Regions from separate parts of the Sphaerisporangium sp. NPDC051017 genome, predicted to be linked through region 3. Evidence: predicted binding sites of a transcription regulator. Region 3 holds the regulator's gene; each other region holds the start of a gene.
The links. The regulator HrcA, encoded in region 3, represses chaperone genes, less so after heat shock. The targets are predictions, from matches to a motif close to TTGGCACTCTCNNNNNGAGAGTGCCAA.

Region 1 (3,059 bases), on a different contig from region 3:
GCCCGCCTGGAGGAGGGTGTGGTTGGAGTGATCCACCGGAAGCTCCTTCACTCGCGGGCGCTCGGCCGCACGGCGGTGGGGTCGGTCTCTGGTCGTCGTGGCACGACGAATTGGTCGACGTTCTTGACGAAAGAGGCGGGTCGGCGATCGATCGGGCCAAAATCCCGCGCTGGCCAACTGTAGTGGCTCGGCGGAAGACTTTCGGGGCCGACTTTAAAACTTCGTGATTATGGCGGGTTCGGCGGGATATGAGCCATTGGCGCAGGTCAGCGCGGTGGTGCGTGAATATCACGCACGTCCGGCGGTCGAGTTCACGCGGGCCGGCAGATGAAAGCGAAAGGACGCGCGCCGATGCGGGTCAGGGCGACGACGCACGATTTATCGCCAGAAAGACGGAGATCTTTTCGCAGGCGCTCCAGGTCCAGCGCGGAGCCGCGCTTCTTCAGCGTCACCGTGCCGATCTCGCGCTCGCGCAGCGCCGCGCGCAGGCGCTTCAGCGAGAAGGGCAGCGTCTCCAGCACCTCGTACCGCGCCGCCCACGGCGTGCTCACGGGCGCGTCGCCGGTGATGTAGGCGATCTGCGGATCGATCAGGTGGCCGTCCACCAGGGCGGCGACCTCGGCCACCAGGTGCGCGCGGATCGCGGCGCCGTCCGGTTCGTACAGGTATCGCGCCACGGGGCCGTGCCCGGCGGGCCCGAGCGAGGGGTCGGCGGTGAGCGTCTCGCCGGACGGCAGCATCGTCGCCCTGCTGCCGGGGCCGCCGCCGGGGCGCGCGGCGAGGTCGCCGGTCCACAGGACGGCCTCCTTGACCTCGCCCCGGTAGGACACCCACTCGGCCTCGGCGCCCTCGGGGATCAGCTCGTACGGGATGCCGGGCGCGACCTTCAGGCAGGCCGCGCGCGCCCGCGCCACGAGGCCGAGCACGACCGGCCAGGGCGGGGAGTAGGCCATCGGGTCGAAGACGCGCCTGCCGGTCGAGCGGCGCGCGGGGTCGGCGAACAGCACGTCGTAGGCTTCGGGCTCGATCTCGGACGCCTCACCCACGCGGACGGTGACGCGGCCGGCGAGGCCCAGCGCGGCGGCGTTGGCCCGGGCGACCTCCACGGTGAGCGGGTCCAGGTCCACGGCGTCCACCTGGCAGCCGGCGCGGGCCAGGGCGATCAGGTCCCCGCCGACGCCGCAGCAGGCGTCCGCCACCCGCGTGCCCGGCGCGAACCGGCGGGCGCGGTGGGCGGCGACCTCCGCGCGGGTCGCCTGCTCCAGGCCGTCGGGGGTGAAGTACATGCGCGCGGCGTCCTCGCCGAACTTCACGGCGCCGCGCGCCCGTAGCCGCGCCTGCGTGAGCGCGGCGCCGGTGAGGGGCGCGTCGTAGCTCTTCCTGAGCCGGCTCGCGGCCGGCAGCGGATCGGCGTCCCCCGCGACCGCAGCCACGGCCTCACCGAGCGCCTCCTGTCCACGCGGCGTCAGCAACTCACGGAAGGCCTCAAGCTCCATGCCTCCCGACGCTAGCGTCCGCGGGACGGCTCCGGCGGCGGCGGGCGGCCCGATCAGTGCCGACGGGGCACTAGCCTTCGGTCAATACGGACATTCCGGGCGAGTCGTATGGTGTGTTCGCGCGGGGGAGAAAGCGTTCTGAGCTGGGACGGCCTGTCCGTGTTGACTGCGTCGGCGGGCTTGCATACTGTTCAGTGTTGGCACTCGCCCATGGAGAGTGCCAAGACGAAAATGCGACGAGGCAGGTCTGACACCCGCGACGGCAGGCCGCTGGTCGCCTCTTCAGCTCATCACCACAAATCTGAAGGGGAGGTCCGATCGTGACGACCGCCACCAAGGTTCCCGTTAAGCCGCTCGGCGACCGCATCGTGGTTCAGCCGCTTGAGGCCGAGCAGACGACCGCTTCCGGTCTGGTCATCCCGGACACCGCCAAGGAGAAGCCGCAAGAGGGCAAGGTCCTCGCGGTGGGCCCCGGCAACTGGGACGAGGACGGCGAGAAGCGTATTCCGCTCGACGTCAAGGAAGGGGACGTCGTCCTCTACAGCAAGTACGGCGGTACCGAGGTCAAGTACGGCGGCGAGGAGTACCTCGTGCTCTCCGCCCGTGACGTTCTCGCGATCATCGAGAAGTAAAGCCCGGAACGCGCCGGCGACTAGCCAGTCCGGAGCCTTACAAAATACGCGTGTCATGCCCCGGGGTCCTGTGACTGAGGCCCCGGGGCCTCTGACGCTGAGAGGACCTTAAATGCCCAAGATCCTGGAGTTCGACGAGGACGCGCGGCGCGCTCTCGAGCGTGGTGTGAACGCCCTCGCGGACGCGGTCAAGGTGACCCTCGGGCCGCGCGGCCGTAACGTCGTCATCGACAAGAAGTTCGGCGCCCCCACGATCACGAACGACGGCGTGACGATCGCCCGTGAGGTCGAGCTCGACAAGCCTTACGAGAACCTCGGCGCCCAGCTCGCCAAGGAAGTGGCGACCAAGACCAACGACGTCGCGGGTGACGGCACCACCACCGCCACCGTCCTGGCCCAGGCCATGGTGCGCGAGGGCCTGCGCAACGTCGCCGCCGGCGCCTCCCCGCTGTCGCTGAAGCGCGGCATCGACCTGGCCGCCCGCGCCGTCAGCGACCGCCTCCTCGAGCGCTCCCGCCCGGTCGAGGACAAGAAGGAGATCGCCAACGTCGCCACGATCTCCGCGCAGGACGCCAAGATCGGCGAGCTCATCGCCGAGGCCTTCGACAAGGTCGGCAAGGACGGTGTGATCACCGTCGAAGAGTCCAACACCATGGGCCTGGAGCTGGAGTTCACCGAAGGTCTCCAGTTCGACAAGGGCTACCTGTCGCCCTACATGGTGACGGACCCCGAGCGCATGGAGGCCGTGCTCGAGGACGCCTACGTGCTGCTGACCAGCGGCAAGATCGCCTCGATCGCCGAGTTCCTGCCGCTGCTGGAGAAGGTCGCCCAGACCAAGAAGCCGCTGTTCGTGGTCGCCGAGGACGTCGAGGGCGAGGCCCTTGCCGTCCTGGTCACCAACAAGATCCGCGGCACGTTCACCTCCGTCGCG
Region 2 (3,059 bases), on a different contig from region 3:
CGTTCTGCAGCGCCGAGCGGGTCACCTTGGCCGGGTCGATGATGCCGGCCTCGAGCAGGTTCACGTACTCACCGGTGGCGGCGTTCAGGCCGACGCCCGGCTCCAGGTTGCGGACCCGCTCCACCACGACGCCGCCCTCGAGGCCGGCGTTCACGGCGATCTGCTTCAGCGGCTCCTCGAGCGCCTTGCGCACGATGGAGGCGCCGGTGGCCTCGTCGTTGAAGAGCTCCAGCTTGTCGAACGCCTTCGCGCCCGCCTGGATCAGGGCCACGCCACCGCCGGGGACGATGCCCTCCTCGACGGCCGCCTTCGCGTTGCGGACGGCGTCCTCGATGCGGTGCTTGCGCTCCTTGAGCTCGACCTCGGTGGCCGCGCCGGCCTTGATGACGGCGACGCCGCCGGCCAGCTTGGCGAGACGCTCCTGGAGCTTCTCGCGGTCGTAGTCGGAGTCGGTGTTCTCGATCTCGACGCGGATCTGGTTCACGCGGCCCGCGATCTGCTCAGGGTCGCCGGCGCCGTCGACGATGGTGGTCTCGTCCTTGGTGATGATGACCTGGCGCGCGCGGCCGAGCAGGTCCAGGGTGGCGGTCTCGAGCTTGAGGCCGACGTCCTCGCTGATGACCTGGCCGCCGGTGAGGGTGGCGATGTCGCTCAGCATGGCCTTGCGGCGGTCACCGAAGCCCGGGGCCTTGACGGCGACGGACTTGAACAGGCCGCGGATCTTGTTGACCACCAGGGTGGCCAGGGCCTCGCCCTCGACGTCCTCGGCGATGATCACGAGCGGCTTGCCGGACTGCACGACCTTGTCGAGCAGCGGCAGCAGGTCCTTGTTCGCGGAGACCTTGGAGTTGACGATCAGGATGTAGGGGTCGTCGAGGACGGCCTCCATGCGCTCCGGGTCGGTCACGAAGTACCCGGAGATGTAGCCCTTGTCGAAGCGCATGCCCTCGGTGAGCTCGAGCTCGAGGCCGAAGGCGTTGCTCTCTTCGACGGTGATGACGCCTTCCTTGCCGACCTTGTCCATCGCCTCGGCGATCATCTCGCCGATCTGGGTGTCGCCGGCGGAGATGGAGGCGGTGGAGGCGATCTGCTCCTTCGTCTCCACGTCCTTCGCGATCTTCGAGAGCTCCTCGCTGACGCGCTCGACGGCGGCCTCGATGCCCTTCTTCAGGGACATCGGGTTGGCGCCGGCGGCGACGTTGCGCAGGCCCTCGCGGACGAGCGCCTGGGCGAGCACGGTGGCGGTGGTGGTGCCGTCACCCGCGACGTCGTCGGTCTTCTTCGCGACTTCCTTGACGAGCTCGGCCCCGATCTTCTCCCACGGGTCCTCGAGCTCGATCTCCTTGGCGATGGAGACACCGTCGTTGGTGATGGTGGGAGCGCCCCACTTCTTCTCCAGCACGACGTTGCGGCCCTTGGGACCAAGGGTCACCTTGACGGCGTCGGCGAGCTGGTTCATACCGCGCTCGAGACCGCGCCGGGCGTCCTCGTTGAACGCGATCATCTTGGCTGCCATACGGCTAGACCTCCCAGATACAGGGTGGCTTGCGGCGGATCGAGCCGACGCCCGCGACGGCATGTAGACCCGGTTCCCACGACACCTGTCGCCGTGGATCAGCCGGGCCCCGACGCCTCGATCCAGGTTTGTCACTCTCCACACGAGAGTGCCAACGAACTGTTTAGCACTCTACCCGGTCGAGTGCAAGCGACCACCCCTATGACCTGGGAGGCACAGCGATTTGTCCGACCGTATGCCCAATATTGGATCTGCGCTCATCGGCGAGGATCGCATGTGCGGGAATCCGCAGACGGGGCAGGTATCGGGATGAGAGAAGGCCCGGGCCGCGATGAAGCGCGGACCGGGCCCTCCAACTCGTGACTGTGGGTAGACCAGTGGATCTCCCGCCGCGGGCCGGACTACGCCGGCCGCGTCACACAGTCCGCACGGACTCTGCCTGTGGACCCTTCTGGCCCTGTGTGATCTCGAACTCCACCCGCTGACCCTGTTCGAGCGAACGGTATCCCTCCGACAGGATCGCCGAGTAGTGGACAAACACGTCCTTACCACCGTCTACCGCGATGAAGCCGTAGCCCTTGTCCGCGTTAAACCATTTGACGGTGCCCTGCGCCACTTTCCGACTCCTCTTGCTGGGCTCCGGACCCCGCCCACTCCTCCGCGAGGCCCGTGACCTTCGGAACCGAGACGCATGCGAACTCCTCGGCCACGTCGATCGTTCTCGACCATACCTGTGGCATGCCTTGGCGCAACAGAGTCAAACACCAAACTACTTCTTGACGTTCGCTCTAAGCAGTACGTGACTATTTCATACTTGCGTTTAGTTAGTTGACAATTACACTACTGGGATGGCCCAGTAAGGCTTCTATTGTGATAGCTGGGCCGTTCACGGGCCCAGAACGCACGAACGCCCGCGCATCCCGAGGGACACGCGGGCGTCCGGCACCGCCGATGGTCAGCCTCCGGCGACCGCCGGGATCACCGAGACCTGGGCGCCCTCGGGCGTCACAGTGTCAAGTCCGTCGATGAAACGGACGTCCTCTTCTCCGACATACACGTTGACAAAACGGCGGATGTTGCCCGTTTCGTCCAGAATACGGGCCCCGATTCCGGGGAAGTCCGCATCGAGCTTCTGCAACACGTCGCGAAGCGTCGCGCCTTCACCCTTCACCTCGGCGGCACCGTCGGTGTACGTACGGAGAATCGTCGGAATCCGCACAGAAACGCTCATTTATCGGGACCTTTCAGGAGTTTTCGACGACAGCCGTACGGAATGCGTCGAGAGAGGGGCGGATGACCGCGGTCGGCCGGGCCTCGTCGGAGACCGCGTCCAGGGTCTTCAGGCCGTCGCCGGTGTTGAGCACGACCGTCTCGGCGGCGGGGTCCAGCAGCCCCTTGGCCAGCAGTTTGCGCAGCACTCCCACGGTGACGCCGCCCGCCGTCTCGGCGAAGATGCCCTCGGTGCGCGCGAGCAGCCGGATGGAGTCCACGATCTCGGCGTCGGTGACGTCCTCGACCGCGCCGCCCGTGCGGCGCGCGATGT
Region 3 (3,059 bases):
CCGTCCAGCGTCTCGACCGTGAGGATGGTGCCGAGGGCCGCCGCCGTCATCGGGATCTCCACCGTGCAGTGCAGGTCGTCGCCGTGGCGCTCGAAGATCTCGTGGGGGCGCTCGACGATCTCCAGGAAAAGATCGCCCGGAGGGCCTCCGCCGGGGCCGACCTCGCCCTCGCCGGCGAGCTGGATGTGCGTGCCGTCCTCGACGCCGGCCGGGATGCGGACCTTGATCGTACGGCGGGTGCGCACGCGCCCGTCGCCGGAGCACTCCTGGCAGGGGTGCTGGATGATCGAGCCGAAGCCGCCGCACTGCGGGCACGGCCGGGCGGTCATGACCTGGCCGAGGAACGACCGCGTGACCTGCGAGACCTCGCCGCGGCCGTGGCACATGTCGCAGGTGTCCGGGTGGGTGCCCGGCGCGGCGCCCGAGCCCTGGCAGACGGTGCACAGCACGGCGGTGTCGACCACCAGCTCGCGCGTGGTGCCGAACGCGGACTCGGCGAGGTCGAGCTCGACGCGGATCGTCGCGTTGCGCCCGCGCCTGGCCCGGGACCGGGGGCCCCGCGAGCCGCCCGCGCCACCGAAGAACGCGTCCATGATGTCGCTGAACGGGAAGCCCGCGCCGAACCCGGCGGCCCCGGCCCCGGCGCCCGCGCCCGCGCCGATCGGATCGGCCCCGAGATCGAACATCTGGCGCTTGTTCGGGTCCGACAGGACCTCGTACGCCTGGTTGATCTCTTTGAACCGCTCCTGCGTCTCAGGGTCGGGGTTTATGTCCGGGTGCAGCTCGCGGGCGAGCCGGCGATAGGCCTTCTTGATCTCGTCCTGGCTGGCGTCACGGCGGACCCCGAGGATGCCGTAATAGTCGCGGGCCACCTAGGACCCCGCCAGGATCTGGCCGACATAGCGCGCCACCGCGCGCACCGCTCCCATTGTCACGGGGTAGTCCATTCGCGTCGGGCCCAGCACTCCGAGCCGAGCCAGTTCGTTGTCGCCCGAACCGTAACCGGCGGCGACGATCGAGGTGCCGTGAAGACCTGAGTACGGGTTCTCCGAGCCGATGCGCACCATCAGCGCGGAGTGGTCCCCCGCCTCGCCGAGCAGGCGCATGAGCACGACCTGCTCCTCCAGGGCCTCCAGCACCTCACGCAGGCCGACACTGAAGTCGCCCGCGAGGTTGGCGGCCCCGGCGAAGATGACCTTCTCGTCGTGGCGGTCGACCAGAGTCTCCAGCAACACCGACAGGATAGTGGCCGCCACCGGTCGGTCTTCCTCGGGAAGGCGATCAGGAAGATCGGCGATCGTCTCCGGCACGCGGCCGAGCCCGCACCCGTCCAGCGAGGCGTTGAGAAGCGCCCGCAGGTGTGCGACCTGGTCGTCGGCCACGATCTCGGGAAGCTCGACGACCCTCTGCTCCACCCGGCCGGTATTGGTGATCAGGACCAGCATGATGCGCCGCTCGGCGAGCGGCACCAGCTCGACGTGGCGGACCGTCGAGCGCGTGAGCGAGGGATATTGCACCACGGCGACCTGGCGCGTGAGCTGGGCCAGCAGGCGCACCGTGCGGGTCACGACGTCGTCCAGGTCGACGGCGCCCGCGAGGAACGTCTCGATCGCCCGCCGCTCGGCGGCCGACAGCGGTTTGATCTGGGACAGCCGGTCGACGAACAGCCGGTAGCCCTTGTCGGTCGGCACGCGGCCCGCGCTGGTGTGCGGCTGCGTGATGTACCCCTGCTCTTCGAGCACGGCCATGTCGTTGCGGACGGTGGCCGGGGAGACGCCCAGATTGTGGCGCTCGGCCAACGCCTTCGACCCGACCGGCTCGTTGGTGGACACGTAGTCCTCGACAACGGCGCGCAGGACGGCCAGCTTACGGTCATCGAGCAACGTGCTCACCTCCTGCCTCGCGAGTGTGCCCCCGCGAAGGGGGGTCGGCTGGCACTCTGTGTTCCTGAGTGCCAAGTGTACGGCTCATGTCGTCGGCGTGCGATAACTCGGAGGCACGACCTCACCCGGTCAGCGACAAGCCACTTGCTATCTGATGACAAGCACCTTCGTCCACACTGGGATCATGAGCCAGAACGACCCCCGTCCGAACGAGCCGAACCCCTGGATCCCACGCCAGGGCACCCCAGAGCGACCGGGGCCACCCCCTGGCCCTCCGCCCGGCGGGTACGGCCCGCCACCGGGAAGCCCCCCTCCGGGCGCACCCGGGCACGGCACACCCAGGCACGGCGGACCCGGGTACGGCGGACCCGGGTACGGCGGCCCGCCGCAGAACGGCCCCGGGTACGGACCTCCCCCCGGCGGACCCGCGTACGGCCCTCCGCCCGGCGGTCCCGGCCTCGGCGCGCCACCACACGGTCCCGGGTACGGTCCGTACCCGGGCGGTCCCCGCCAGGGCACACCGCCGGGCGGTCCGGCGTACAGGCCCCCGGCCGCGGACATCCGCCCGCGCCGCCGCTGGATCCTGGCCGCCTGGCTGGTCGCGATCGCGAGCCTCGTCGCGGGCATCGTCATCGGCTTCGGCACGGTGACCAAGACCATCGACCAGGCCGCGCCGACGCACGTCTTCCCGAGCGGCGGCAAGGTCTCCGCCCCGCTCGACCCGGCCGACAAGCCCATCCTGTACGCCTCCTCGTCCGGGCCGGCCAACGTGACCTGCCTCGCCCAGGACTCCGCCGGGAACCCGGTGAAGCTCACCAACGTGAGCCTCCACCAGACCGTCACCGTCAACGGGCGCACGTGGGAGGGCATGTTCGACATCGCCGTCCCTGCGCCGGGAACTTACGAGATCAGCTGCCGGTCGGAGGGCGGCCAGGTCGTCTTCGGCGTCGGCAAGACCCTCACCGCGGCCGTCGGCACGGTCGCCGGGGGCGCGGCGGCGGCCTTCCTCATCCCGACCGCGGGCTTCCTGCTCGCGTTCGTCGTCACGATCGTGGTGATCGTGCGGCGGCGAGGGGCGCGCAGGCGTCTCGCGGCGGCCTCCCCCGGCGGCGCGTGGTCGCAGGGGACGCCGTACGGCGCGTGAACTTTGCTAGCGTGCCCAGGTATGCGGGACTA

Region 1: the regulator HrcA is predicted to act here: its motif matches at 1,694-1,720, upstream of groES (co-chaperone GroES).
Region 2: the regulator HrcA is predicted to act here: its motif matches at 1,645-1,671, upstream of groL (chaperonin GroEL).

What each region holds. Positions count from the first base shown of each region.
Region 1 is NZ_JBFBCI010000053.1:21,547-24,605, reverse strand. Features, by position in the region: gene AB0M95_RS31355 (hypothetical protein) at 1-36, opposite strand, end outside; gene AB0M95_RS31350 (class I SAM-dependent methyltransferase) at 312-1,496, opposite strand; gene groES (co-chaperone GroES) at 1,814-2,128, shown strand; gene groL (chaperonin GroEL) at 2,241-3,059, shown strand, end outside.
Region 2 is NZ_JBFBCI010000034.1:63,313-66,371, forward strand. Features, by position in the region: gene groL (chaperonin GroEL) at 1-1,516, opposite strand, end outside; gene AB0M95_RS25015 (cold-shock protein) at 1,932-2,132, opposite strand; gene AB0M95_RS25020 (MoaD/ThiS family protein) at 2,472-2,747, opposite strand; gene thrC (threonine synthase) at 2,761-3,059, opposite strand, start outside.
Region 3 is NZ_JBFBCI010000068.1:6,517-9,575, forward strand. Features, by position in the region: gene dnaJ (molecular chaperone DnaJ) at 1-872, opposite strand, end outside; gene hrcA (heat-inducible transcriptional repressor HrcA) at 873-1,883, opposite strand; gene AB0M95_RS34830 (hypothetical protein) at 2,068-3,027, shown strand; gene AB0M95_RS34835 (DUF3097 domain-containing protein) at 3,049-3,059, shown strand, end outside.